DNA from 2 places in the Weissella thailandensis genome. Region 2 is predicted to be linked to the other one. Evidence: a T-box and tRNA genes for the amino acid it is inferred to sense, from the RefSeq annotation. Region 2 holds a T-box; the other holds one or more tRNA genes.
What was found. The T-box of region 2 lies ahead of pheS (phenylalanine--tRNA ligase subunit alpha). A T-box ahead of a tRNA ligase gene usually reads a tRNA of that ligase, here a tRNA-Phe.

Region 1 (15,763 bases), 660 kb from region 2:
AGAATATCTCCTAACAAATCTTGTGCCTTTAGTGTTAGGTTATTTTGATATGAGTTTGATGAATCCAGTACTGCATGTTTTTTTGGCACTAGATTCTTCCCCTGCTTATCGATTTTGGTTTCAGCAAGAGTTACAAAAAAATTTAATCGACCAATATAGAGTAATTTTTGTTAAAAAAATAATTGAATGTGATCTTGTGGTAAGTAATTTAGATATCTCTGTTAAACAACCAATGGTTTCAATAAATGTCCCGCTTAACAAACGTGACTGGGAAAATTTAAAAACATTTCAATTTTAAAAGGTCATTATTTCATCATTAAGTGATGAAATAATGGCCTTTTTGCAATCGGAATAATCGTTAAACTATTAACTAATCATATTTTAATAATCTAATAATCGGAGGGGATGGACATGAGCTTTTCAAAAGAAATATTTACAGGCAAACAGTCGATTACTGTACCAGGTGTTATGGATTCTCAATCAACACAATCTGTATGGCAGGGTGGATTTGAAGCTGCCTATTTAAATGGTTACGATGTAGTAAAATCGCAGCTAGGAAAAACCAATGAAGGGTTAATTTCTCCGTCAGAAATGAGTGTTGTGATTCGCCATGTAAAGGAAAACACCACATTCCCACTTATTGTTGATGCTCAGTCAGGATTTGGAAATCAATTAACAACTTATTTTGTTGTGCAGGACTTTGAGCGGTCGGGGGCAGATGGTGTAGTTATTAATGATCAAATTTTTCCATCGCATACCAACGATGATGAAGTAGATATTATCGACTTCAGTGACTTTGTTGCTAAACTAAAGGCGGCCAAAGATGTTTTTGAAGACTCTACCACAGTATTATTTGCGGAACTTGACGGAGTTCAAACGTATGGTGTTGAAGGGTTAGCCAAACGAGTGGCTTACTTGAAAAAAGAAGCAGTCGCAGATGTAATTTTGGTGGGACATTTAGGAAAAGATCAGTTTGACGAAATTGATAGCTTGGCTGAAACACAACAAATTGGTGCAGTCTTTAATGAGGAATATGAGAATTATTTTGTTGACAATCATTTTTCGCCTATTTTTCGTACGGGAGTAATTTCGAAGGCCCGTATGGAGGCAGAACAAAGGATATTTCAAACAGAAGTGGAGGCTAATTAGATGACAAAAGGGGATAAAATGAGGGCAAGTTTTAAGCAAATGTGTTTTAGCGACAACTTGGTCAACATGGTTGTTGCACCAGATGCTTTGAGTGCAAAAATTGCTGAACGAACTGGATTTAAAGCTATATTTCAGGCTGGATATGCTACGGCGGCTAGTAAATTAGCTCAACCTGATCGAGGAATCGCTGATTTTGGATTGATGAGTGATTCAGCTCGCGAAATCATCAATGCTGTTAATATTCCTGTGTTTATTGATGCTGATACTGGTTATGGTGATGAACAGAATATTGAACGATTAGTACATGTTTATGAAAATATGGGAGCTGCCGGGCTGTTTATTGAAGATCAAACGTGGCCAAAACGATGTGGTCATATGAATGGAAAGAGCATTGTTTCAGAAGATGTTATGGTTAACAAACTAAAGGCAGCGGTCAATGCTCGTGAACATGACGACTTCTTAATTATGTCACGGACTGACGCTTACGCAGTTTCAGGTCTAAACGAGGCAATTAAACGTACGCAACATTATCACGAAGCTGGTGCTGACCTGGTTTTCATAGAGGCACCGAAGACGAAAAAAGATATGCAAGTGGTAGCGGATAGTTTTCCGGATGTGCCTGTAATGGCTAATATGATTGAAAATGGGAAAACGCCTTTGATGACCAATAAGGAAATACATGAAATGGGCTTCTCTATTGCAATTCATCCCAATGTCTTAATTTATACGCAGACTTTTGCAGCTGAAAGACTACTAAAGGATATGGTGAATTTAGGCACAACTAAGAACCAAATGGATAAGATGGTGACTTTCCCAGAGTTTAACGACTTTATTGGTCTTGATGACATTAATGATATTGAACAAAAGTATGCAACTACCCCTATTAACTTATAGTGAAAATTAAATAGCTAACTGGTCGAAAAACTTTCAACGTCGGAAGCTTTTCGACCAGTTTTGTTAAGAGCTTCGGTAGTTGCGTGCACTAGTCCCCGACAGGCTGACAGTTTAAATACTATAAAAATAAGATAGGCAATTGCCTCGTTAAAAGGGCCATATTTCGGAGTAAGGGTCTTTATTGTATTTGAAAGTCTAACCTGATTAACATACTAGTAACTTCTTGATTATTAGTTACAAAGTGAAATTATGAATAACGGAAACTCTACTAACTAATTCATTATATAAAAGCAGACAATCTTATCCTTCATCAAACGACCCTTATCACTTCATATTCAGATAAAATTAAAATCATATGCCGTTAAGGGTTGCAAAGCTTGCGAAATATAGGTATAATAATTTCTGTTGTTGAGTTTACAGCAACAGAAAATGGACGTTTAGCTCAGCTGGGAGAGCACCTGCCTTACAAGCAGGGGGTCACAGGTTCGATCCCTGTAACGTCCATTGGTCGCATGGTCTAGTTGGTTATGACGTTCGCCTGTCACGCGAAAGATCACGGGTTCGAATCCCGTTGTGACCGTTTATAATGGCGCGATAGCTCAGTTGGTAGAGCATACGATTGAAGCTCGTAGTGTCGACGGTTCGATTCCGCCTCGCGCCATTTGATGATACAATGTATTGTCAATAATAACCATCTCAAAATAGGGGTATAGTTTAATGGTAGAACAACGGTCTCCAAAACCGTCGGTGGGGGTTCGACTCCCTCTACCCCTGTTTCTTTGATGATGGCGGTAGTGGTGAAGTGGTTAACACACCGGTTTGTGGTTCCGGCACGCGTGGGTTCGATCCCCATCTACCGCCCTTGGAGTTATTGATTAGTAACTCCTTTTATATTTGTATATGATAATAGTTAAATATGCCGTTGTGGCGGAATTGGCAGACGCGCTGGACTCAAAATCCAGTTCTCGCAAGGGAGTATGGGTTCGACCCCCATCGACGGCATTCGGTATTACCGTTTACTAGCAGTACGCTTATTTAATTATTACATGCCGTTGTGGCGGAATTGGCAGACGCGCTGGACTCAAAATCCAGTTCTCGCAAGGGAGTATGGGTTCGACCCCCATCGACGGCATATTTTAAGTTCTACAAACTTGGTCTGACTAGGTTTGTGGAACTTTTTTTGTCTAGTATTAACTATGAACAGGTCAACTTTGTATTTTCAGTGCTTGACAGTCACATAATAATGCAGGTACACTTATGTCAATAAATTCAGTGGAGGGTCATTATGAATCAATCAATGCTTAATGTAACAGCTTGTTTCCGTCGAACAATGCGCTTTATGCGATGTTCGGCCTGTTAGTATTGGCATTTTTGAGGAATAATAACCTTAAAAGTTCAATACCCACTTGGCTGGGATTGAGCTGCGGGCGCGAAGTCTCTGATGAAAATCAGAATTTCGCGTTTTTTTTATTAGGGGAAATTGAGACATTAACGAATAGGGGAAAATAAAATGGAATTTGGTACAAAATTAATTCATGGTGGTATTAGCGAAGACGAGTTTACTGGGGCAACATCAATACCAATTTATATGGCATCAACTTTTCACCAAAATAAAATCGGTGAAGGTAAGTATGAATACTCACGTTCAGGTAATCCAACTCGTGAAGCGGTCGAAAAGTTAATTGCTGATTTAGAGGGCGGTACTGATGGCTTTGCTTTTGCTTCAGGGTCTGCAGCTATCAATACAGTATTTTCACTCTTTTCAGCAGGTGATCATTTTATTGTTGGTAATGATGTTTATGGGGGAACTTTCCGCCTGATCAATTCGGTATTAAAGCGTTTTGGCATGACATTTACAATTGTTGACACGCGTGACTTGGAAGCTGTTAAACAAGCTATCACACCAGAAACAAAAGCTATTTACTTGGAGACGCCAACCAACCCCTTGTTGCGGGTAACTGATATTGCAGCGGTTGCTGATATTGCGAAGCAACATGGGATATTGAGTGTCATCGATAATACATTTGCGTCACCTTACATCCAGCGACCAATTGAGTTGGGTGTTGATATCGTATTGCATAGTGCTTCAAAGTACTTGGGTGGTCACAGTGATGTCATTGCCGGTCTGATTGTTACGAAAGATCCAGAATTGGGAGAGCGAATTGGCTTTTTGCAAAATGCCATCGGCGGTGTTTTAGCCCCACAAGAAAGTTGGTTATTACAACGAGGGATTAAGACTTTGTCATTACGTATGCAGGCACATTTAAAGAATTCTCAAGCGGTTTTTGACTATCTAAATAAGCAGCCTATGGTAAGCAAAATTTATTATCCAGGTGACCCAGAAAACCCAGATTATGAAGTCGCTAAGAAGCAAATGCATGGTTTTGGTGCAATGATTTCTTTTGAATTGCAACCAGGATTAGACCCTGAGGCATTTGTTGAACAGCTAAGAGTTATCACATTAGCGGAGAGTTTGGGGGCCATTGAAAGCTTGGTAGAAGTACCAGCTGTGATGACCCACGGTGCTATTCCACGAGAAATTCGACTACAAAATGGGATTAAGGATGAATTGATACGCTTGTCTGTTGGTATTGAAGACCAAGCGGATTTGTTGGCTGATTTGGCACATGCCTTTAAATATTTAGGTGATTAAAAATTTAAAGTAATAATCTTTTAAATAAAATGAAAGCGGTAACGGTGTTATAATTGATATATGTTGTAAGGTATATTAATGAATAAGTATAGAATTGAGGAATTTTGTATGACAATTAAAAATGTTACCGTTGCTGGTGGTGGTGTTTTAGGCAGTCAGATTGCATTTCAAGCTGCCTTTACAGGTTTTAAAGTGACACTTTATGATATTAATGATGGCGCATTAGACCATGCCAAGCAATTATTAGCTAGCTATGTACCTGAATTTGAGGATTTCTATGATGATGGGGATAGAGCTGGTTCAGTGATCGACCAAATGTCATTTAGTACAAGTTTGGCCGAGGCGGTTGCTGACGCTGATTTGGTGATTGAAGCTATTCCGGAGAGTGTAAAAATCAAGGTTGATTACTACACGGAATTGTCAAAGGTTGCTCCAGCTAAGACAATCTTTGCAACTAATTCATCAACATTTGTACCTTCGCAGTTTTCGGAGTATGTTGACCGTCCTGAAAAATTCTTGGCCATTCACTTTGCTAACCAAATTTGGAAGAATAACAACGCTGAGGTTATGGGTCATCCAGGTACTGAAGATAAGTATTTGGATGAAGTTGTCCAATTTGCTAAAGATATTCGGATGGTACCATTCCGCTTATATAAGGAACAGCATGGTTATATTTTGAATTCATTGTTAGTGCCATTACTAGATGCCGCACAAAGGCTTTGGGTCAATGGAGTATCTGATCCAGAGACGATTGATAAGTCATGGATGATAGCTACTGGTTCACCAGAAGGACCATTTACTATCCTTGATGTGGTAGGATTAAATACACCTTACAATCTTGCTTTGGCTAAAGCTGATACAGATACACAATCTGCAGAAATTGCTAAGGCGTTGAAGGCCATGATCGATGATGGTAAGACAGGTGCTGCATCAGGTGAGGGATTCTACCAATATCCTAATCCAGCATTTTTGGAACCTGATTTCTTGAAATAAAAATTATAAATTCTTAAGATAAAAACTGAGAGCTAATAATGAGGTTCTCAGTTTTTTTATACAAATGATTTTTGGAGAAACAAAATGGCTAAATATCAAAATATATTGGTGACAGGTGGTGCTGGATTTATTGGCACAAACTTTGTTCGCTATGTGGTCGCCGAACATCCAGATGTCAAAATAACAGTATTGGATAAGTTGACTTATGCTGGTAATGATGAAAACTTAGCTGATTTACCAACAGATCAGGTGACGTTAGTAGTAGGTGATATCAATGATGCAAAATTGGTTGATGAATTGGTGCAAAAAGCAGATGCCATTGTTCATTTTGCAGCTGAGAGTCATAATGATAATTCGTTAAATGATCCGTCGCCATTTATGGAGACTAATTTAATGGGTACATTTACCCTGATTGAAGCGGCACGTCGTTATGGTGTTCGTTTTCATCATGTATCAACGGATGAAGTTTATGGTGATTTGCCCTTAGATAGTACTAGTCGGGATGAGAAGTTTACGCCATTGACGAGGTATGATCCATCTTCACCATATTCAGCAACCAAAGCCGGATCAGATATGTTGGTCCGGGCATGGGTGCGTTCGTTTGGCTTAAAAGCAACAATTTCAAATACATCGAATAACTATGGCCCTTATCAACATATTGAAAAGTTTATTCCACGGCAAATTACTAATATTATTAGTGGTATCAAACCGAAGTTATATGGGAATGGTCGTAATATTCGCGACTGGATCCATGTTTATGATCATGTAACTGGTATCTGGGAGATTTTGGTGCATGGTACGATTGGTGAGACCTATCTTTTGGGTGCAAATGGTGAACACGATAATCTTTCCGTATTAAGGGAAATTTTACAGGCTATGGGGAAGGCGCCAGACGATTTTGACTTTGTCAGAGATCGTGCAGGTCATGACTTGCGTTATGCTATTGATGCTACGAAAGCACGTAGTACGTTGAATTGGCAACCAAAGTATACGGATTTTGATGAGGGACTACAACACACAATTGCCTGGTATCGTCAAAATCAAGCTTGGTGGCAAAAAGATAAAGCAAAGGTAGAAGCTAATTATGCGAAAAATAAGCAATAAATCAATCAAAATTAGTTCATAATGTCAACACTGTTTCACCCTAGAAAAGGGTGTAAAATGTACCTAGAAAGGGAGGAATGCAAAAATGTCACAAATTAATTTAGGTGGTTCTGGTTTGATGGTCCCAACGATTGCGTTGGGTGCCATGCGTATGGGGGATAAATCAGACGCCCAAGCACAAGAAGTCGTTGAAACAGTGATGTCAAAGGGTGTTAATTTTTTTGATACCGCTGATATTTATGGTAATGGTCAGTCGACTTCAAAGTTAGCAGGTGCCCTTAAAGCAGCTGGCGTTAAGCGTGAAGATATTATCCTGCAATCAAAGGGTGGTATTTTATTAGACGAAGCCCCCGTTGCTGGCGATGGTATTTTGGGACCACGTTATGAATTTTCTAAGGATCATATCATTGCGTCGGTCGATGCCGAATTGTCACGTTTGAATACAGATTATTTGGATGTTTTCTTACTACACCGTCCTGATGCATTGGTACAACCCGAAGAAGTTGCCGCAGCATTTGATGTTTTGTCAGCAGCTGGAAAGGTTAAGCAGTTCGGGGTTTCGAATATGAATCCTTGGCAAGTAGAGTTGCTACAATCTGTATTGGACCAGAAGTTGGTTGCTAATCAATTACAATTTGGTGTGATGCATACGGGGATGGTCGATGCAGGTCTGCATGTTAACATGTCAGATGCTCGTTCAGTTGATCATGACGGCGGTATCTTACCATATTCACAATTAAAGAATATGACGATCCAAGCTTGGTCACCATTCCAATACGGTATGTTTGAAGGTCACTTTGTGGATAACGACAAGTTCCCAGAGTTGAATGCCAAGTTGCAAGAAATTGCTGATAATCATCATTCAACTAAGAACGGGATTGCTGTCGCATTCATTTTGTCAATGCCAGCAAATATGCAGGTTGTTTTGGGTTCAATGACACCAAGCCGCTTGACAGAAATGATTGATGGTCGCGATGTCCAATTGACGCACCAAGAGTGGTATGACATTTACTTTGCAGCAGGAAATGATTTGCCATAAGTTTGGATGCATATAATATAAAATGAAATAAAAATTGCCAGGTGCTTTTATAAAGTACCTGGCAATTTTTAGTCATCCATGATGTGATATATTGTACGGTGTGTTTAATTATAAATGATTGTACACAAGTTACAGGAAAACTAACGTCGGGCTATTTGCGTGTTGTTAGAGATATAATGGATGTATCAAGCTATGTTGGAGAATTGACTTGAAATGAAAAACATTAAGAGATTTTTTCTATTTATATTACTGGTTGTGATTTTAGGCAGCATTGGTTATGTTGGCTACCAGCAAAATTGGTTTGGCATCCATAATCAAATAGTACAAAAAATCCGCTCGCGGAAGGTACAGGTTGACGACAGTCATAAGAAGATATCTCTAAATAAGCGTCAGCAAATCAAACAGCGACTGATGCGGGAAACACAACCTGGTTTGAAAAAGCAGGGGTTTGTTAGTGTGCCGACGGTTGGCATTTTAGAGCCAGTTTTTAATGATGCCTATTCTGAAAAAGGTCTGCAAGCAGGAGCCAATTATGCGAATCGGAGTGATGCCGACCCGACTGGTAAACAAGCACCCATTATGGGAGAAAGCAACTATGGTTTAGCGAGCCACAATTTTGATGATGGATTGACAGGTTTTAGTGGTTTGCAGCAAAACTATCAGGATGATGAACCTTATTTAGTGAATGGACAGCGTCAAACAAATGATTGGTTGAATCACAAAGCTATTTACTTAGCTAATAATCATGGTATTTATGAGTACCGTATCAAGCACCAATATTTAGTTAAGGCGGATGATGTACATGTACTTGATCCAATTAAGGAGCCACAAGTAACAATTGTGACGTGCTTATTTCCAAGTACGTCGTACCGGATTATTACTGTTGGAAATTTGAAAGAAAGTTATGCGTGGGACAAAGCACCCACGCGCGTTGTGGCGTATTTTGATCTAACGAAACAAAAAACGAATGCCCATGCTGATTGGTACAACCCAGGTGTTGAAGAAGGTGTTAATGGCGATGCCGGTGGTACAAAAACAATTAAATAATGTGTTAACGAGATGATTTCTTAAAACCTACCACTTAACAACGACAAAAAAGTTGTGTTATTGTATACGCGTGGTAATCAAATGCTACACCACGGGAGGTTATTAACAATGAAAAAACAAGTTGCAGTTCTTGTTACTGATTTTGTAGAAGATGTTGAGTATACTGATCCGGTTACAGCAATTGAAGATGCCGGCCATGAAGTGACGTCAATTGGCTTTGAACAAGGAACCGTCACAGGAAAGCATGGTACAGAGATTACAGTCGATAAAGCAATTTCTGACGTAAAGCCAGAAGACTTTGATGCCTTATTCATCCCAGGTGGTTTTTCACCTGATCAATTACGTGCCGATCAACGATTTGTTGATTTTGTTAAATATTTCTTGGCAAAGAACAAGCTAACCGCAAGTATTTGCCATGGTCCACAATTAATGATCCAAACAGGGTTAGTACACGGACGGACAATGACGTCTTACCTGACTGTACAACCTGATTTGTATTATGCTGGTGCCCGTATTGAAGATAAGCCAGTGGTCATCGATGGTAACTTGATTACTAGTCGTGAACCTAAGGACTTGCCAGTGTTTAATGATGCAGTCGTCGCTGCTCTTGGCTAGTCTAGTAAGTCGTTTTGTTTTTAACTATTAATTATTTTTGTTAAAATGACGCTATATCCTAGCAGGATTAATTAGTTTTATTCACCGAGGAGGATTCTATTTATGACTGAGAACAATAAGAAATCAGAAGAAGTAGAGAAAGATTCTCAAGAAGAGGAAACAACACAATTTAGTCCACAAGAAGAGGTTAAGGGAAGGCCAGCACCAGCTGATTATAAAAAGGCTGATTAGTGTTTGTATAATCATTTTTAATGAAAAAAAGAATATCATATTGATTTAGATTTAGTTCTGGCAGGAATTGTGAAAGCAATTCTTGCCAGAACTTTTTTGTTTTTCGTTCTAGAAATAAAAACTATTCATAATTTTGTCGTATATTTAGGCCTGATATTTTTTGAAAATATGAAATACAGGACTAAAATCTGCTTGTGAAAAAAATATTTTGTGAATTTTTTTTATGACCTTTTGTTAAAGACTTACATTATGTAAATTGTATAAAACAAAAAAATGTAAAACAGTTTCACATAAGTGAATCATAAACATTTGTTAGCAGGCGATTTGACAATGTTTTTCTACTAAAGGATAAGAATAAAGTTATATAAGCGCTAACTTATGAACTTTTTGTGAATTTTTTAATGATATAAATCGAATTAAAATTGAACATTGTGAATTTTTTTATTTCGTTGTAACCTTGTTGTGAAGTTAGAAACCGCTTACATAAATAACAACATTAAATTTAAATGTTTTGTTAATGTGTAAGTCATCCAATGGGGGGATATTAACTATGCCAAAATACGTATTATCAATTGATGAGGGGACTACCAGTACTCGAGCTGTCATTTATGACAAAAAGGGTAAAGTGATTGCATCGGCTCAGCGTGAGATCACAATGTTCTATCCAGAACCAGGTTGGGTTGAGCAAGATGCTAATGAAATTTGGATTGCTGTCCAAGCAGTTATTGCAACAGCCTTGATTCAATCAGGAATTCACCCAGGTGATATTTCCGGAGTAGGTATTACCAATCAACGTGAGACAACGATTGTTTGGGATAAGGAAACTGGATTACCAATTTATAATGCGGTTGTTTGGCAATCACGTCAAACGGCACCAATTGCGGAAAAGTTAATTGCTGATGGCTATCAAGACATGATTCAAGAGAAGACTGGTTTAATTCCAGATGCGTACTTCTCAGCAACGAAGATTCGTTTTATTTTGGATCAAGTCAGTGGTGCTCAAAGCCGTGCTGAGAACGGTGAATTACTATTCGGTACGATTGATTCTTGGTTGGTATGGAAGTTGACCGGTGGGGAAGTTCACATTACCGATTATACCAATGCTTCTCGTACAATGATGTTTGATATTAAGAACTTGAAGTGGGATCAAGATTTATTGAATCTATTAAACATTCCATCACAAATGTTGCCAGAGGTTCGTCAATCTTCAGAAATTTATGGAACAGCTATTCCAGTTCACTTCTTCGGTGCTGAGGTACCAATTGCTGGAATTGCCGGTGACCAACAGGCAGCTTTGTTTGGTCAATTAGCTCTCAATAAGGGTGACGTTAAGAACACTTATGGTACTGGTGCTTTCGTTGTCATGAATACGGGTGATGATGTAAACATTTCTAAGAATGGTCTATTAACGACTATTGCTTATGGAATGGATGGCAAAGTAACATATGCCCTTGAAGGTTCAGTCTTCGTTGCTGGATCAGCCTTGCAATGGTTACGTGATGGTATGCGGGTCATTGAACAAAGTCCTGAAAGTGAAGATATGGCCAAGGCTTCTACTGATGAGGATGAAGTTTATGTTGTACCTGCCTTTACCGGATTAGGTGCACCCTACTGGGATTCAGAATCACGAGGATCAGTCTTTGGTTTGACACGTGGAACAACCCGTGAGGACTTCGTAAAGGCAACTTTGCAATCATTAGCTTATCAGAGTCGTGACGTTGTTGATGTCATGCGTCAGGAAACGGGAATTGATATTGCTAAGTTGCACGTCGATGGTGGTGCATCACTGAATAATTACCTCATGCAATTCCAATCAGATTTGCTACAAACAGAGGTATCACGTCCTGCCAATGTTGAAACGACGGCGATGGGATCAGCATTCTTAGCTGGTCTAGCGGTTGGTTTCTGGAAAGATGTTGATGAATTAAAGACAATGACACAACAATCAACTGAATTTAACCCAGAGATGACGGAAGATGATGCTGATGAGTTGTATGAAGGATGGCAATTGGCTGTGAAGGCCACACAGACCTTTAAGCCTAAGAAGCGAGGCAAGAAATAATGCAGTTTAAAAGTGATCAGCGCATATCAGCAATTCAACAACTGAAAGAAAATGACTTTGATGTTGTCATTATCGGTGCTGGAATTACTGGTGCTGGTATCGCGCTTCAAACAGCTGCTTCCGGATTACGGACAGCGATAATTGATATGCAGGATTTTGCTGAAGGAACTAGTAGTCGTTCAACAAAATTAGTACACGGTGGTATTCGTTACTTAAAGACGTTTGACGTTGATGTGGTTGCTGATACAGTTTCGGAACGTGCGCGTGTGCAGCAAGTTGCACCACATATTCCGCGTCCATCACATATGTTAATGCCACTTTATGATGATCCTGAAGCAACATTTACACCAATGAGTGCTGAGGTTGCGATGGGAATTTATGATAAGTTAGCTAACGTTCCTAAGGACAGCCCTTATGTGCATCGGCTACTATCGGCTGAAGAAGCCCATGACTACCTACCAATGTTAGATAGTAAAGGATTAGTCGGCTTGGCTATTTATCTAGATTATCAAAATAATGATGCACGTTTAACAATTGAAAATATTAAACAAGCTGTTAGTGATGGTGCAGTTGCTGTTAGTCATTTGAAGGCAACTTCAGTTACTCCTGATGGTTCTGGTAAGCGTATTAGTGTTGCAGATACATTTACGAAGGAATTATTTGATATTAAAGGAAAAGTCGTGATCAATGCGGCTGGACCTTGGCACGATTCGATTACAGAATTTGCGGATGAAACAACACAAGATGCTATTCGTCCAACTAAAGGTGTGCATTTAGTGATTAATCAGGACCGTTTACCAGTACCAAATACGGTATATTTTGATTCTGGTTTCCATGATGGTCGTATGTTATTCGTTATTCCACGTGCAAACAAGACCTACTTTGGAACAACAGATACTGATTATACCGGTGATTACTTGCATCCAAAGGTAGAAAAAGCCGATGTGGAGTATCTATTGACGGCCATGAATAATCATTTCCCTCATGCAAATATCACTGTTGATGATATTCAAGCAAGTTGGGCAGGACTACGGCCATTAATTGGTGGTACTGGTGATTATAACGGGAATACGAAAAAGAAGGTTGCATCTGATGAAAATCTACACACATTAGGTGAAAATCTCGATAAATATTTCAAGCATGAAATTGATCGTGAAGTCGTTGATGATCAGCTAGACAGCTTAGCAGGTAATAAGAAGAGTACTTCAAGTGTTTCACGTGGTTTCCAAATTAAGGCGGAAAACGGCATTGTTAATGTGTCAGGTGGTAAGCTTACTGATTACCGTCTGATGGCAACGGAAACAATGGAAGAAATCGCAAAGATTTTTGCTGATAAATTTGAAAAAACGATCACACCAGTTGATGCTACACAGTATTCTGTCTCAGGAGGTCACTTTGACCCAAACAATGTTGATGGTGAACTTGAAAAGTATGCTGAAGAGTTAGTGAAGTATGAAGTGAATGAAGTGAAAGCTAAGGAAATCGCTAGCCTTTATGGATCTAACACACCTGAAATTATTGAATATATCAAGACAGGTGTTTCAGCACCTAAGTTATCTGTTGCTGAAACCAGTATGTTGCATTACGCCATCGAAAAAGAATTTGTCTTACGTCCAATTGATTACTTCTTGCGACGGACAAATTACTTATTGTTTAAGTCAGAGGACTTAGCACGGCTTGAAACGCCAGTGATTGATGAAATGGCTAAAATGTTGTCTTGGTCTGACGAAACGAAACAGGCTATGACGGAAGAATATATCAGCGCACGTGATGAATCACAATTAAAAGCGCTAAAAAAGGAGTTTAAATAATGGCAGAGAGAATTCCTTTAATTGTTGCAAATTGGAAAACAAATAAAAAAGTAGCAGAGGTTTATGATTTCTTACAAGAAATTCAAGGGAAATTACCAGATGCTAACAAAGTAAAAGTCGGGATTGCAGCACAAGATATTTATTTGCATGAAATGGTTAAGCAAAGTAAAGAACTAAAGCTACCAGTTTCAGTGATTGCTGAAAATGTTCACTGGGCTGATGAGGGTTCTTATACGGGTGAAACTTCACCAGCTGCCTTGGCAGATATCGAAGTTTCAGGATCAATTATTGGTCACTATGAGCGACGCAAGATGTTTAAAGAAACCAACGGATCAGTGGGACTGAAGGTTACGGCATCACTACGTAACGGGTTAATTCCAATTGTCGCCATTGCTGAAGATACCACACGCTATAATCCAGATGACGAGGATATGGCACCTTTGACTGAAATTGCGGTTGGGCTAGCAGGTGTTGATCGGCAAAGAGCGGAAAATATTGTGATTGCATATGAGCCAGCATGGGCAATTGGTGCTGCCGAAACACCCTCATTAGAAGTTATTGAACATGCAGCACGGGTTATCCGTAAGTCGTTAGCCATCTTGTTTTCACAAGAAGTTGCTGATAAGATTCGTATTCAATATGGTGGTTCAGCTACGCCAGAAAATTCAAAAGATATTCTTGGGTTAGAGGATATTGATGGTTTGTTGATTGGGCGCGCATCACTTGAACCAACTGCATTCTTGAGTATGGTTAACGATGCTATTTAGGGGAAAATAAAAAAATGAAAAAGAAAATCTTTGGGGAAGTTTTTGGAAGTGCATTGTTGGTCTTCTTTGGACCAGCTTTGGTAGTTATGGGTGGGTACAATGACCTATTGGGACCTTCACTTGGTTGGGGTATTTCACTAGCCGTTTTGGTTTACGCATTTGGTCCTTTATCAGGTGCTCACTTTAATCCAGCTGTTACAGTGATGATGTTTTTAACAAAACAAATGAAAGCCGCTGAAACACTTATTTATATCGTTTCACAATTAGTTGGTGGTTTGATTGGTGGTTTGTTTTTGGTCTTGACCTATAAAGCTTACCTAAAGGGGGCTGGCTTGAGCTGGGCAACTGAAGTCGCTAAGAATAACTTGAATTCAACGGTATTTCCTAATATTTCTGCCGGTTTGGCATTTCTTGTTGAGGTAGTTTTGACCACAGTATTGTTAGTGGTTGTCTTGGTTTTGAACAATGATAAAACTAAGGTATATAACCTACAGGCACCAATCGCCATTGGGTTAACAATCGCTATTTTGGTCTTTGCTGCTGGTAACTTAACTGGTGCATCAATGAACCCGGTTCGTTCATTATTCCCAGCACTCTTCGCTGGTGGTATGGCCATGGACGATTTGTGGGTATATCTAACGGCACCATTTGTAGGTTCGATTTTTGGGGCATTGATTGATCGCTACATTTTGCGTGATTAAGACATCTAGATTATCAATATAGTTTAATTAGTAAAATCCCGTTTCCGATACATTGTTGGAAACGGGATTTTTTACTATTATTAATCTTTTTTAAAACTATCACGGTAAATCAAGGTTGGTGTCATTAGAGTGGTCGTTTGTACGGCCTTATTAAAGGAAATCATATCATCTAGCTTATCAAAAGCAGTAGCCACCAATTGTTGTATATCAATATGAAATGTTGTTAATGCTGGCTGAGTATACGCAGCACTGGCACTATCGTTAATACTAATAATTGCTATTTTATGGGCTAAATGAGGATCCACTTCATTTAGCGCATTGAGAACACCAATTGCTAGGGAATCAGAACTGATAAATAAAGCATCGATCGCCAAATCACTTTTAAGGATATTGGCAATTTTTTGACCAATAGTTAAGCCACTAGACATTGTAAAATCATGGGCCTGAAATAACAGGTCGGAATTATATAAATTAGCATCTGTCATAATATTTTTAAAGTAGTTTAAGCGACTATCAAGACGCACAACTTGGTTATTAGGTATATTAGTTGACCAATACCTGCCAGTTACAATACCAATGTTGGTAAAGCCGCGATTAATAAACAAATTTACGGCCTTGGTGGTTGCGTACTCTAAATCTGGCTGGACAGAACTAAAGTGTTCAGGATCAGGATTGCCATCGATGAATATAATGTGAG
Region 2 (15,763 bases):
AGACGAACATGAATTTTTTCAATTCATGTTCGTCTTTTTTTATTGCTTAAAATCTATTCATTTGTTGCTACTTGAGCGATAGCTTGCAAAACTTCTTGACCATACTTATCTGCTTTGGCTTGACCAATCCCCGAAATATTAAGTAGTTCAGTTAATGATTTAGGTTGTTGGCGCGCTAGTTCGACTAAAGTTCGATCATTAAAAATGATAAATGAAGGTACTGATGTTTTCTTGGATAATTCTAAACGCCACTTGCGTAGTTCAGTAAATACTGCTTTTTCAGATTCATCTAAATCATCTTGTGTCAATGGCGAACCAGTCGTAACCCGATCATCAATCATTTGTTTTGACTGACGTCGCATCACTTGAAGTTCACCTTGCAAAACTTGTAACCCAGTTTTTGAAACCATTAAGCCACTATATTCACCAGTTATTTGCAAATAGCCAGAGGCCAACAAAAAGTCAATCAATGAAGCAATCTTAACTCTTGGTATCCCCTTCATTAAGCCAAAGGTCGGTAATTGATCAAAATGTGCCCACTTAAATTTTTCTGGTACATGACCACGCAAAGTATCTGCAGTCACAATTTTTCCAAATGCATCCTTATTGTGTCGAGCATTTCGCATACGCACAATATGGCTTAAAACTTTTTGTGCATCGGTTGTCACATCAATCGCTGTTCGTGTATCTAAGCAATTTGTACAATGCCCGCAAGGTAATGTTTCTTCCCCAAAATAACGTGTAATGTACTGTTGCAAACAAACCGTTGTGGCTCCATAGTTGGCCATTTCTTGCAATTTATTCTTTTGCAAACGTTGATACTCCGGCGTTTGATTATCACTATTTTCAATAAAGAATCGTTGCCTTTGTAAATCAGCCGCTGCATATAGCAAGATAGCCTCTGCTGGTAAATGATCACGACCGGCACGACCGATTTCTTGATAGTATGCCTCGATTGATCCGGGCATACTGTAATGAATAACAAAGCGGACATTAGACTTGTTGATTCCCATACCAAAAGCATTAGTCGCTACAACAACATTAGCGCGATCAAACAAAAAATCATCTTGTGCCTGATTACGTTCCTCATCAGTCATCCCCGCATGATAGCCAACGACCGATAAATGTCGGCTAGTTAAAAATGCCGTCAAACTCGTTACTAGTTTACGCGTTGGTACATAAATAATCCCAGCCTCGTCGGCATGTTTTTGCACATAACGTTGGACATAATCATCCTTATCTTTCTTTTTTAACCCCGTTTCCATCCGAATCGTTAAATTATCACGGACCACACTGGTACGCACTGTATGGTCAATAGCCAAGCGTTCTTCTAAATCCTTTTGAACGCGTTGCGTGGCCGTTGCCGTTAACGCCATAACCCGAGGAGCTGACATCAAATTATTGATTAGATGAACAGCTTCAAGATAACTTGGTCGAAAATCATGCCCCCATTGTGATAGCACATGGACCTCATCGATCACCACCAATGAGATGTCTAAACGATTCAATAAGGCGTAAGTCCCTTCATTTTTTAACCTTTCAGGTGCTAAATACAATAATTTTGCTTGGCCGTTTAACAGATGGTTCATCGCATGGTGATAAGTTTCTTCATCTTGTGTTGAGTTTAAAGTCACTGCATCGATGCCATTCGCAATCAGTTCATCAACCTGATTTTTCATCAATGAAATCAACGGTGAAATAACCACTGTAATTCCTGGCAGCATTAATGCTGGCACTTGATAAGTAATTGATTTTCCACCACCAGTTGGCATAATTCCTAGTGTCCGTTTACCAGCTAGGACCGCATCAATAATTTCAGCCTGTCCTTCACGAAAATCATCATAACCAAATGATTGTTGTAATGTCTCTAATGCTGATTGCATAACCCGCTCCTTTGTTGATTAATAAAACGACAATGGAAAAGCCACATGTTAGGCTTGTCGACGAAACATGTGGCTTTATCCTTATTCTTAAAGACCCAATGCTGATATTAAGTCTGTCATTCTAATTATCTGCTGCGTCTCCTACAGCAGTATTTCCTTCTTCTAAGTCACCAGATTTACCTAAGTGGTCATCGTAATTTGCAGAATAGTATACCTTACCATTCTTCAAATTAGCAACGAAGTATAGATAGTTTTTATCACGATCCTTAGGATTTAGCACCGCTTCAATCGATGATGCTGAAGGGTTGTTAAATGGTCCCGGACCATAACCAGAATACTTGTACAAATTATAAGGATTTGAACTTTGCACATCCTTATTAGATAAGTTGGTTTTCTTCGTCTTAAGGGCATATTTTGTGGCAATATCAGACTGCAATGGCATATCTTTATCAATACGGTTCAAGAAAACACCCGCAATCGTCTGACGACTATCCTGGTCAATTCCTTCACGCTCAACCAATGATGCTAACGTCAATGTTTCATGAACCGTCAAACCAGCATCTTTGATTGTATCAAACTGATTCTTTAACTGCGTGTACGATTGTGCAACCATCTGGTTGACCAATTCACGAGCGTTATTAGAATCCTTCCAATTATAAGTAGCTGGGTACAAGTAACCCTCTAATCGATAACGGATATCCTTCGCATTTTTACTTGATGCTTCTGAGTCAAGCAAACCTGGGTATGCTTCTTTCAATCGATTAAAGAATGCCTTATTGTTCACGGCCTTTAAAAACTCTGCTTTGGTAAACTTTGTTTTTTGACCAACTTCAGCGGCAATATCTTCAATGGTTTCACCCTCACGTACCGTAATCGTTTCTTGATTATTTAATGGTGATGAAGCGCCACCGTGACGCAAAGTTTTAACCATTTCATTGATTGAATCCGATGGTGCAAATAGATAATACCCTGACTTCAAATTAGAAACATCATGGGACGATACATAATGCACGAAAGCTTTTTTTGAACGAATTAGCTTTGCTTTGTCCAACTTATTAGCAACGTCTTCTGCATCGTCGCCATCTTTGACTTTAACTTGCTTATTTTTCTTATCCTGGCTATTTAAAGCAGAATAATCACGTTCGTCTTGATAATTCAATACAAAGGCAATACCACCAGCAATAAGTGCTACCAATACCAAGAAGAGAATAATCAACCGCCATTTCCCTTGTCGGCTACGTTTCTTACCTTGCCTACGTTTACCGTTGTTCATAATACGTTCTCCTAAAATCATCTTTAATAAATAACGAAAATAGTCGCCATTACCCAAGTATATCAGTAATAGCGGCTATTTATATATTCTTTAATTAAACTTTAACGAATTTCAGCACCAAATTGTTCAGCTAAAGCACCGGCAATGTGATCAACTGTTTGGTTTGTTTCTTCATCAAGCATGGTTTGTTCAGCATTAATAAATGTTAGACCAAAGGCAACTGACTTCATGTCACTTGGGACATTACCACCAGTATAAACATCAAAGATAACAATATCGTGTAGATGTTTACCACCTGCCTGCTGAATAGCTTCTTCAATCCGTGAAGCAGGTACGTCACGGGCAACCAAGATGGCTAAGTCACGTGACACTGCTGGATAGCGTGAAATTGCTTCATAGCGACCTTGGTGCTTTGGTAATGCAATAATTTCATCTAGGTTCAACTCAAAGGCAAACGTTTCATTGATACGGTATTCTTTGGCCGTCATTGGATGGATTTGTCCCACAAAACCAATCAACGTATTACCAACATAAATATCAGCCGTGCGTCCTGGGTGCATGTCCTCACGCACTGTGTTGGCCACAAAGTGAACTGGTTCAACAAAGTCATAATTCTTTAGTAATTGCTCAACAATACCCTTTAGCACATAAAAATCAGCAGCTTGTGCTTTTTGTACCCAGGTACGTTCCGTGATATTACCACTCAAAACACCTGCAAGATGTTCAATTTCTTGTGGACGCTTTGTCAAATCACCATCCGAAACAAAGACACGTCCTTGTTCGTACAAAGCCACATCAGTTTGCTTACGGGCCACGTTATAAGCGACATCATCCAAAAGTCCAGTTAACAAACTACTACGAGTCTGTTGACGATCTTGTGACATTGGGTAATCCAATTGAATTGGTTCACCCTCATGTAGCTTAAACCGGTCAGCCTTTTCTGGTGTTGTCAATACATAAGAAATGGCTTGATTTAAGCCTAGTCCTTCCAAGGCATGACAACTAGCACGAACTAATTGTTGCTTAGGTGTTAACTTTCCTGGCGTCGTTTCTCCAGTTGGCAATGTTGCTGGCAAATTATCAAAGCCGTACAAACGGGCAATTTCTTCAATCAAATCTGCAGCAATCGTAATATCCCAACGACGAGCTGGAATAGTTACGGAAAAGACATTGTCATTTTCTTCATAATCAAAGAACAAGCGATCAAAGACTGCAGCAATTTCAGCTGCCGTAATTGTTGTTCCAAGGACATGGTTCACCCGATCAACACTAACGTCAACAACTGGTGCTTCATAGGTATAATCTTGTGCAACGACACGACCAGCAGTCACTTGCCCATCGGCTAATTCAGCAACCAACGCCGCGGCATGATCTAAGGCAGTAAAAGTATCTTCTACATTGACCCCACGCTCAAAGCGCATTGATGCTTCTGAATGTAAGCTTTGGTCACGAGCAGTATGGCGAATTGACTTTGGTTCAAAAATGGCACCTTCTAGAACAATATCCGTTGTTGCATGTGTCACTTCAGTTGATTCACCACCCATGACACCGGCAAACATCAAAGCTTCATCCCCTGAAGCAATGACAATATCATCAGCTGAGGCTTCACGTGCAACGCCATCTAACGTCTTAATCGCTTCCTTATCATGAGCGCGACGAACATGCACTTCTGCTTCAGGCAAAGCATTCAAATCAAATGCATGCATTGGTTGACCGTACATCAACAACATGTAATTGGTGATATCGACAATATTTGAAATAGGACGTATACCCATTGTCCACAAACGACGTTGTAACCAAAGTGGTGAATCTTTAACTGTCACATTTTTAACAACACGAACGGCATACTTAGATGCCAATTCAGCAGGTGCAGTTGCTTCAATAACATCACTAGTTTGCTCATCTGTCTCGTTTAACTCAAAGGCAGGTAAAGTTGGCTCTTCTGAAAGAATTGCCGCAACTTCCCACGCTGTCCCATTCATTGAAAATAGGTCTGCGCGATTGGGTGTAATGCCTGTTTCCAACACATCATCATCCAAACCAAGTACAGTTAAAGCATCTTCACCAGGTTGTAGGTCTGCTGCATCAATATCGTTGAATACCCAGATACCGTCTTCAAAGTCCTTTGGCGCAACTTTATCTTCAAAGCCAAGTTCTTGTAAGGCAGCTAACATACCATTTGATAATTCGCCACGTAACTTACCCTTGCGAATCTTCTTGTTATCACCAATAACTGAACCATGCTTAGCCAAAACAACGGTCTGTCCCTCAGCCACATTTGGTGCCCCAGTAACGACCTGAATTGGCTCATCTTCACCGGCATCTAATTGCGTAATTACTAGGTGATCTGAATCAGGATGTGGGACAACTGATAATACTTTAGCAATAACAACCTTTTTCATATTTCCTTTAGGTTGATATTGCCCTTCTACTTCAACCGCGGTACGAGAAATTTTTTCTGCTAACTCTGAGGCTGGTAATGCAATTGGTAAATAATCGCGCAACCAATTTACTGAAACTTTCATTTTGTCTTATCCTTTCTGATCAAATTGCGTTAAGAAACGAACATCATTCAAATAGAAGTTACGGATATCTTCTACCCCATACTTAAGCATTGCGAAACGATCAGGGCCAAGACCAAAGGCAAAGCCACCATAAACTTCTGGATCAATACCAGACTTACGCAAAACGTTTGGATGTACCATACCAGCACCAAGAACTTCAATCCATTCAATATCTTCCGGATTCATGTCTGGCGTAACTGCATTCCATGAAATATCAACCTCTACTGATGGCTCAGTAAATGGGAAGTATGATGGTCGCAACCGGATATCGTGGGCTTCACCAAACAAATTGTGTGCAACAGCGAGTAAGGTTCCCTTTAAATCACCCATCGTAATGTGCTTGTCGATCACAAGTCCTTCCATTTGATGGAATTGATGCGAGTGAGTGGCATCATCAGTATCACGGCGGTAAACTCGACCTGGAGAAACCATCTTCAAAGGTCCCTGATTAAAATCGTGAGCTTCCATTGTTCGTGCTTGAACTGGTGAAGTTTGCGTACGCATCAAAATTTCCGGTGTAATATAGAAAGTATCTTGCATATCACGTGCTGGATGATCCTTAGGCAAATTCATGCGTTCGAAATTATACTGATCTTCTTCAACTTCTGGTCCTTCAATAACTTGGTAGCCCATACCAATAAATTGATCTTCCAAGTTCTCAATAATTTGTTGTAACACATGAGGCTGTCCTTGTTTAACAGAACGTCCTGGTAAAGTCACATCGATGGTTTCAGATGCTAATTGTGCATCCAAAGCAATTGATTCTAAGTGTGTTTGACGCTCAGAAATAGCTGTTGTCAACGCATCGCGCACTTCATTCGCCAATGCACCAACGACTGGGCGTTCCTCTGGTGACAAGTTTTTCATGCCCCGTAATACTTCAGTCAAAGGACCTTTCTTTCCTAGCCAATGTACGCGTACCTGATTTAATGCCTTAACATCCGCTGCGTCATTAATTTGAAACAATGCTTCATCGCGTAATGTCGTGAGCTCATCTTGTAAACTCATATCTCTTCTCCTTAATATTCATAAATTTTTACAAATAAAAAATCCCTTCGATAATTACTTATCGAAGGGACGCTAATTAACGTGGTACCACCCAAAAAATTCAGTAGTCTCATCAAGACTACCCTCGGTTATCTGTTAACGGTGATAAACCGCACCAACTTTTCACTGATGAACTCCTGACTGAAATTCAGTGTTCCAAAAGACAGGCTCTCACCACTTCCTGCTCGCTGATACTTAAGAAGACACCTACTAGGTCATTCATTGTTTCTTGCTTTATTGTACAACTTTATTTTAACTTTTCAAGTTCCTATTTTTCAGAACATTGCCACTGATCTGACCACTCATGAATAGCCGTCATCATATCACGCATTGATTCACCACGTGGTGTCAACGCATATTCAATCAAAGCTGAATCATCATACGTACGACGTTCAACAATATCTGCAGTTTCCAATTCCTTCAGACGTTCCACTAAGACACGATCAGAACACTTTGATACTGACTGCGCTAAGTCCTTAAAACGGCGTGGACCATTGACTAACAATGTTTCAATAATCATACCATTCCATTTACGACCCAAAATTTCAAAAGTTGCGACAAACTTATCACAAAGCTTGTTTTCACATAATTGTGTTGCATCGGTCGTCTTATCGGTTACAACTACCATATTTTTTCTCCTTAACTAGCTTAATTTCTCTTCTCGTATATTCATTCTATGCTTTACTTACAAAAAATGCACGGAATAACTTCTAACTCCCACATGGTGTATTATATCGTCATTTGTTAAGCACGAAAAGAGTTGATTTGACAGATGGTGTATACTTATTTAGAAAAAATTTTAGAAAGATAGGTATAGTATTACGTCAAACAGTGACTCCCCTAGCATTTTTAATGCAACTTTTATTCAATTATTTATTATTCAAATTCTCAGTATGATGACGTTTTATAGTCTGTTTGTCATCATTGGTCCCTATTCGGTTAATACCTATCATGTTAGTACAACAATGGCTGGCTTGATTACCGGTATGACGATTATTGGTACCATGGTTGCTCGTTTTGGCGCTGGCATTATGACGGCAAAGTTTCGTGCTAAAAATTTAACTATTTTAAGCATGGTGATTCTCGTGCCAATCCTTCTCGCTTATCAATATGAAGGTGGTATCATCTATCTGCTGATTATCCGCTTTATTCAAGGATTAGCAGTTGGTTTAACTGGAACAGTTACCAATACCGCAGTCATCAACGTGATTCCAGCGGCCCGACGCGCTGAAGGAATTGCTTATTTCTCATTAGCGACGATTTTAGGAACTGCCTTTGGTCCCTTCTTTGCCTTACTAATTGAACAACATTATTCTTACACCGTCTTATTTTGGTTAGAATTTTTTACAGGAATTATCGCACTGATTGCTTCATTGCTAATTGATGCCAACAAAGTAACGATTCAAGCAACACCAACTAGTAAAAAATTTAGCTTACGTACCTTGATTGAACCAAAAGTTCTCGGTATCTCACTGACCCTTGGTTTTGTAACATTTGGTTATGCAGCGCTGCAATCTGAACTAGACTTTTATGCCAGTGACTTAAACTTAGTCACCTTTGCATCGTACTTTTTCTTAGTCTATGCATTGGCAATTCTAGTTTCACGTCCAGTCGTGGGCCGTCTAATGGATAAGAAAAACGAAAATTACGTTGTCTATCCCGCATTAGTGGTCTTAGCTATCGGCTTATTCATCCTTGGAAAAATGTCAAATGGTTGGCTGATGCTATTAGCGGCTATCCTAATTGGGTTTGGATTTGGAAATTTCCAATCTGCAATTCAAACAACGACCACCCAAATGGTTCCTGCTGAACGATTGACTCAAACAACTGCTACTTACTTCATTTGCTATGAATTTGCATTAGGATTTGGGCCTTCTGTGATTGGCTTTGTCCAACCATTCCTTGGTTACCAAAACTTATTTATCGTAATGGCAGTCATTGCCCTAATCGGTATTGTCTTATATTACTTTATTCATGGTCGGAAAGTTAGCTTGCGATAATCCACATTTAAATAAAAAGGAGGTTGAGACTCAAATAAGTCTCAACCTCCTTTTTTATTTAGCTTGTAAGTTTTATAGCATAAACGCGTTCCAAAAGTCTGAAGCCTTTTGACTCGCGCTCTTTTTTATTAGTTTGTGTGAAATAAACGCTTCATTCTAGCAGAAGCTGGCGAGAAGAATTCAGCAATTGCCAAATAATCATCAACCAAGTCAACTAATAGACTTTCACGATAATGTGGTAACTCACTTGTAGCTCCCCACATATGCTTTAAAATAATATCTTTTTCCATTGGAGAAAGATTTGTTATTTTCTCGGCATTACGCAAGGCAACTCGTGGATGAATAAACGCATGTGATCCTAGTTCAAACTTTGTTTCACGCCAATCATAGAAAAACAAATCATGTAAGATTCCTGCACGCGCAACTGCGGTAGCATTTAAGCCAAAGCGTAAAGCTAAACGATAACTAACATAAGAAACCGTAATACAGTGTGTTAATCGATCTGAGTGGTGATGTTGTGTATAATTTGCCATTTCCTGTACTTGTGGATGTGACAATAAATCTTTCACAATATCACTATATACTTTATCTTTTTGCCAATCTAACATTGCTCTTCCCCCTCGCACAAACTTAGATTACTTTAAAAAACTTTAACGAGCCTTTAATGCAAACATCGCAACCCCTGCTGCAACTGCCACATTTAATGATTCTGCCTGACCAGATATCGGAATATATAGATTCTGAGTGGTCATTTGGGCCAATTCCGGTTGCATACCTTGCCCTTCGTTCCCCATAATCAAAGCAAATTGTGTTTGTGCCGGTACCGTAAAGACATCGGCAGCTTCCGGATCTAACTGGGTACCATAGACATTCATACCATTCTGTGTAAATGAAGCAGTCCAGTCTGTTAAATCACCAGTTGTTGTTGTTAAGTGAAATTGTGATCCTTGCATAGCGCGTAGTGCTTTAGGTGAATATGGATCAACCGACCCATGTCCAAAGACAACCCCAGCAAAACCAGCAGCATCCGCTGTTCTAACCATCGTACCAACATTACCTGGATCTTGAATTGCATCCAAAAACAACCAAGCACCATCATGAATAAACTGCGGTTCACGCGTTGCATTAGGTAATGAAACCTCGGCAAAAATACCTTGGGGCGTCACCAAGTCAGATAGTTTTTTCGCAATTTCTTCTGTAATTTCAAAAACGGGTACACCTAGTGGTAATTCCTCCTGGTGTTCTGCTAGTTGTTCTGCCGTTCCCATAACTGCGTGTAACTTACCATCATGTGTAATTGCTTCTTGTACTAAATGCCAACCATCAAGTAAATACGTACCACTTGCTAGGCGACCTTTTTTAGTCTGTAACTTCTGCCATGTTTTGACACGGCTATTCTTTGTTGATTTAATAGTTTCCATATATCTCATTATACGCTAAAAACTATTTTATTGCCTATGTTATAATTCATAAGGAGATCTAAATTAGCTATTTACTGAAGAAAGAAGGATAACATGCCCGTTTTAGATTTAAATGACACGGCAGCTGTCAAAAAATATGAAGAGTTTGTGCAACATTCACCCTATGGTCAAGTCGGACAAGATTTAGGTTGGGCAAAAATTAAAAATAATTGGGAACCCCGCTATGCATATGTGACCGATGAATCTGATAATATCATTGCCGCAATTTCAATGTTATTGACCCAAACAAAATTAGGTAAAAAATTTGCTTATGCTTCAAAAGGTCCTGTAATGGATATTACTAACCTTGATTTATTGGAAAAATTAATGGTTGAAGCAAAAAAGGCCATCGCTGATGATGATGCCTATGTGATCCGAATGGACCCAGAGGTTGTCTATTCAGATGAACTAAACGAACAACTACAAGCCCGCGGATTTGAAACTCGTAATCGTAATGTTGCTGATGAAGGGATGCATGCAACAATTCAACCACGACTAAACATGGTCTTGGACTTAAAGGCAAAGCCAGATGCCAAAGAAACTTTTGATTTGTATCCCTCAAAAACAAAATCAAAGTTAAAACGACCAATGCGTGATGGCGTAACCGTTCGTTATGGTAGTGATACCGCTGCAATGGATGCTTTTTATGAAACTTACGTCAACATGGCCAACCGTCATGGCATTACATATCGTCCAAAAGATTACTTTGAACGAATGCGCGATGCTTTTGGCGATAGCGATATCATGCGTGTTTATATTGCTGAACGTGAAGGTGAATTATTATCAACTGGTATCGGCTTTAAATACGGCCGTAAAATCTGGTATATGTATGCAGGATCAAATGATGGTCCTACTTACTACGCCCCTTACGCTGTACAAACTGCCATGATTCAATGGGCGCTTGATGAGGGCGTTGAATTATATGATATGGGTGGTATTGAATCACAATCAACCGATGACGGCCTTTATGTCTTTAAGCACACCTTTATTAAAGCTGATCCACTAGAATACATTGGTGAAATCGACTTGGTGCTTGATGAAGGTGCCTATACTGAATTAGTACGTAAATAAAAAATACGACAAAAAACGTTTATAATGTAAAAGTTACAAGCGTATACTTAAACTACTTTAAACATAAATAGACCGGGACACTTCATTGTCCCGGTCTATTTATGTTTTATGATATTATTCTGGATTTTGTTCTGCTAAACGCCAGCGTAAATAAGCATTAATAAATGGGTCTAAATCACCATCCATGACTCCTTGCGGGTTCCCCGACTCAAAACCATCGCGATGATCTTTAACCATCCGATATGGCTGGAAAACATACGAACGAATCTGTGATCCCCATCCATTTTCTAAATGGTCACCAGCAATTGCAGCGCGTTCTTGTTCCTTTTTATCCATTTCTAACTGATACAATTTTGCCCGCAACATGGCATACGCTGTATCTTTGTTTTGAAATTGCGAACGCTGTTGCTGCGAGGCAACCACAATTCCCGTTGGTATATGAGTTAAACGAACAGCTGAAGATGTCTTGTTAATGTGCTGACCACCTGCACCTGATGCTCGATAAACATCCATTTTTACGTCCGCTGGATTTATATCAACTTCGACTGAATCATCTAATTCTGGCATCACATCGATTGAAACGAATGATGTATGACGCCGACCAGCTGAATCAAATGGTGAAATACGTACAAAACGATGAACACCACGTTCAGAACGAAGATATCCATAGGCATTATGACCAGTAATCATTAAGGTTACCGAATCGACACCAGCGACATCCCCCGGATGATAATCCATAATATCAACTTTAAAACCATGCTGCTCAGCCCAACGTGTATACATACGTTGTAGATTAGCTCCCCAATCCGCTGACTCCGTACCACCTGAACCGGGATGAATTTCCAAAATCGCATTATTTTTATCATAAGGCTCATTGAGTAATTGCGTTAAACGATAGGCAGACAAATCGTCACTTAACTTTTCTAAATCATCTGCCATTTCTGTTGCCATATCCTCATCATAGCTTTCACTTAATAAGTCTATCGCCGCCTCGACATTTTCAGCACTGTTTGCAAGCTTTAAATAATTGTCGCGACGTCCTTTTAACACGTTATTCTCGTCAATAACTTTTTGTGCAGCAACATTATCTTGCCAAAAGTCAGGTTCAACCATTTTCGCTTCATTAGCCGCAATTTCATCATTCAATGCCTCTAAATCTAGCGAGTCACCAAACTTATCTATCTCTGCTGACATGTCAGTTAATCGGCGACGTGCTTCAGATATTTCCATTATTTCCTCCCTGCAAGAATTCACAAATGAATGTCAGGCCTACTTGGGGCAGAATTTAACGTCTGCCAACACATCAAAAGCCCGCAATCCAACAATTACTACCGTCAGATTCCGGGCTCGCCCAACCAAGACATTATTCATCAATCTTGATTGTAAGATTTTGTTTCAATAAATGTCTGCTTACCGCACATTTTGTCGGATTTCTGACTTCATAAATAGTCGCGTAACATCATATTCAACGCCCGCAATCATCTCATCGAACATACGGAAACCTTCGTTTTGGTACTCGATCAATGGGTTCAACTGTCCATAACCACGTAGCTGAATAGAATCACGTAATTGATTCATTGCTTCCATATGATCCGTCCATTGCGAATCAACCACACGTAAAATAACGACACGGGTAAATTGCAATAACCGTTCCTCATCATCCCCCAGGGCGTGACGCTTCTCGTCATACATTTCCTTGGCACGACGATAGATTTCATTCTCAATTTCCTGTGCTGACTTACCTTGTAAATCAGCAACTGTGATTGAATCAACAGGGACAATCGTTGATTGAGCAAATTCAACAATTGCATCAAGATGCCAGTCTTTTGGCTTACCATTTGTTTGGTTCTTAACTACCCGATGTATCGTACGCTCAACCATTGGTAATAGGACATCACGTAATGATGTTTCTTCGTCGATAACCTGGTTTCGGTTTGAATAGAAAGCGTTACGTTGTTGTGACATCACATCATCGTACTGCAACACGTGCTTACGAGAGTCATAGTTATTTCCCTCAACACGCTTTTGAGCAGATTCAACAGAACGAGTAATTAGACCGTTACGGATAACTGCATCCTCATCACCCATATTCATGCTTTCCATCAAATTCTTAATACGCTCACCACCAAAACGAATCATCAAATCATCTTCTAGTGACAAGAAGAATTGTGAGTATCCTCTGTCTCCTTGACGTCCAGAACGACCACGCAATTGGTTATCAATTCGACGAGATTCATGTCGTTCAGTACCAATAACTGCTAGTCCACCCATATCAGCAACACCAGGGCCTAATTTAATATCGGTACCACGACCAGCCATGTTGGTAGCAATTGTCACGGCGCCACGTTGGCCGGCATTTGCAATAATCTCAGCTTCACGCGCATGGTTCTTGGCATTCAACACATTATGTGGAATACCTGCTTTATCCAATAATTGCGATAACAATTCTGATGTTTCAACAGCCACTGTACCAATCAAAATAGGTTGGCCTTTTTCATGTAATTTAATCACCAAATCTAGTACCGCATTAAACTTTGAACGCAAGTTAGGGTACAACAAATCTGGTTCGTCAACACGTTGAATTGGCTCGTTAGTTGGAATCGTTGTGATTTCCATATTGTAAATCTCACGGAATTCGTCCGCCTCAGTCTTAGCGGTACCAGTCATACCAGATAACTTACTGTATTGACGGAACAAGTTTTGATAAGTAATTGATGCCATGGCACGATTATCTTCTTGAATTTGTACTTGCTCTTTAGCCTCCAAAGCCTGGTGCAAACCATCAGAAAAACGACGTCCTTCTTGAATACGACCAGAGAAAGCATCAACTAAGACAACTTCACCGTCACGGACAACGTAATCCTTGTTATTAAACATGGTGTAATTAGCACGCAAAGCTTGATCAATATGATGAGTCAACGCCACATTTCCTGTGCCGTAAAGGTTTTCTAGATTGAAGTACTTTTCACCTTTAGCAATTCCTGAATCATTCAACAAAACTGACTTTGATTCGTGGTCAACTTTAAAATCTTCATCTTCAGTTAATGACTTTGCAAAACGGTCGGCACGAATATACAATTGGGTACTCGTTTGGGCTGGTGCCCCAGAAATAATCAATGGTGTACGCGCCTCATCAATCAAAATTGAATCAGTCTCATCGACTAAGGCAAAATTCAAACCACGCTGCACACGATCTTCCTTACGTGCAACCATATTGTCACGTAGATAATCGAACCCAATCTCTGAATTTGTTGTATACGTAATATCAGAAAGATAAGCTGCTCGTTTTTCATCTGGTGATAACTCAGTTAAATTAACACCAACAGTAAGACCGAGCCACTTGTATAGTTGACCCATTTCTTCACCATCTCGTTGTGTTAGGTATTCGTTAACCGTCACAACATGAACACCCTTTTCAGGTAAGGCGTTCAAATAAACGGCCATGGTCGCAGTCAATGTCTTTCCTTCACCGGTCTTCATTTCGGCGATATTACCACCGTGTAGGACTGCAGAACCCATAATTTGGACACGGAATGGGTATAACCCCAAAACACGTTTTGCACCTTCACGTACAACCGCAAAGGCTTCTGGTAAAATATCGTCTAACGTTTGACCCTGCTTTAATAGGTCACGAAAATATGGCGTTTTTGCTTGTAATTCTTCATCAGATAAGGCTGCCATTTCGTCAGCATGGGCTTCCACTTTATCAGCCAAGCGACCCAAGCGACGTAATTTTCCTTTATCACTTTCAATAATTGTACGTAATGGATTAGCCATTTTTATCTTCCCTCTCATCGGTCATTATTAGCTATTTATCGCTAATTATACTAAGTAACATTCTAACATACTGACGAACATAGTTACATGACTTTTAAGCAAAAAGAGAGTGAGCCAAAAAGGGTTGGAACAATCATTTTGTCCCAACCCCTTTCAAAATTTTTATTATAAGAACTCACGAATATTTGCTAAGGTTCGTTCACGACCTAACAACTCAAGCAATTCTCCTAGATTAGGACCTTGCTCTTCACGAGTTGTCGCAATACGTAATGGATTCCATAGTGCGCGACCCTTAACATCCATTTCATGTTGAATTTCACGAACTGCATGTAAGATAGCAGTTGCTGTAAATACTGGCATCTTTTCAATCTTATCAATGAATAGTTTCAACATATCATCAACATTATCTGCCTTCATCCATTCCTTTGCTGAATCAGGAATATCATTAGCTGCTGGCATCTCAAAGAATACCGGTTTGATCAATGGCACGATTTGAGCAGTATAAGAAACACCATCCATATAGATGTTCATAACTGAACGTAACCATTGTAGTCTCTCAGCCGTCAACTCTGCTGGATCAACAAGCTTTGAGTAAACCAATTGTTCAACTAGCTTATCAAATACCATGTTTTGATCGGCAGTCTTAATCCATTGATTGTTGACCCACTCCAACTTTTTATTATCAAAT

Region 1: it has a tRNA-Phe gene. The T-box ahead of pheS (phenylalanine--tRNA ligase subunit alpha) is inferred to sense a tRNA for this amino acid. The anticodon was not compared.

What each region holds. Positions count from the first base shown of each region.
Region 1 covers NZ_CP014332.1:206,605-222,367, forward strand. Annotated here, with positions in the region: gene FOL01_RS01105 (AcpB/EbpR/MafR family transcriptional regulator) at 1-298, shown strand, start outside; gene FOL01_RS01110 (isocitrate lyase/phosphoenolpyruvate mutase family protein) at 412-1,149, shown strand; gene FOL01_RS01115 (isocitrate lyase/PEP mutase family protein) at 1,150-2,043, shown strand; tRNA gene FOL01_RS01120 (tRNA-Val) at 2,475-2,547, shown strand; tRNA gene FOL01_RS01125 (tRNA-Asp) at 2,550-2,623, shown strand; tRNA gene FOL01_RS01130 (tRNA-Phe) at 2,632-2,704, shown strand; tRNA gene FOL01_RS01135 (tRNA-Trp) at 2,747-2,817, shown strand; tRNA gene FOL01_RS01140 (tRNA-His) at 2,832-2,904, shown strand; tRNA gene FOL01_RS01145 (tRNA-Leu) at 2,962-3,045, shown strand; tRNA gene FOL01_RS01150 (tRNA-Leu) at 3,092-3,175, shown strand; gene FOL01_RS01155 (trans-sulfuration enzyme family protein) at 3,554-4,696, shown strand; gene FOL01_RS01160 (3-hydroxyacyl-CoA dehydrogenase) at 4,805-5,689, shown strand; gene rfbB (dTDP-glucose 4,6-dehydratase) at 5,774-6,793, shown strand; gene FOL01_RS01170 (aldo/keto reductase) at 6,879-7,832, shown strand; gene FOL01_RS01175 (class A sortase) at 8,046-8,879, shown strand; gene FOL01_RS01180 (type 1 glutamine amidotransferase domain-containing protein) at 8,988-9,494, shown strand; gene FOL01_RS11455 (hypothetical protein) at 9,597-9,725, shown strand; gene glpK (glycerol kinase GlpK) at 10,276-11,787, shown strand; gene FOL01_RS01190 (FAD-dependent oxidoreductase) at 11,787-13,598, shown strand; gene tpiA (triose-phosphate isomerase) at 13,598-14,365, shown strand; gene FOL01_RS01200 (MIP/aquaporin family protein) at 14,380-15,066, shown strand; gene FOL01_RS01205 (LacI family DNA-binding transcriptional regulator) at 15,147-15,763, opposite strand, start outside.
Region 2 covers NZ_CP014332.1:1,660,338-1,676,100, forward strand. Annotated here, with positions in the region: gene recQ (DNA helicase RecQ) at 54-1,883, opposite strand; gene mltG (endolytic transglycosylase MltG) at 2,005-3,156, opposite strand; gene pheT (phenylalanine--tRNA ligase subunit beta) at 3,258-5,681, opposite strand; gene pheS (phenylalanine--tRNA ligase subunit alpha) at 5,688-6,728, opposite strand; T-box leader at 6,791-6,999, opposite strand; gene FOL01_RS08305 (winged helix-turn-helix transcriptional regulator) at 7,036-7,395, opposite strand; gene FOL01_RS08310 (MFS transporter) at 7,646-8,767, shown strand; gene FOL01_RS08315 (HD domain-containing protein) at 8,896-9,375, opposite strand; gene FOL01_RS08320 (TrmH family RNA methyltransferase) at 9,418-10,188, opposite strand; gene femX (UDP-N-acetylmuramoylpentapeptide-lysine N(6)-alanyltransferase) at 10,282-11,298, shown strand; gene prfB (peptide chain release factor 2) at 11,413-12,528, opposite strand; gene secA (preprotein translocase subunit SecA) at 12,709-15,075, opposite strand; gene gltX (glutamate--tRNA ligase) at 15,241-15,763, opposite strand, start outside.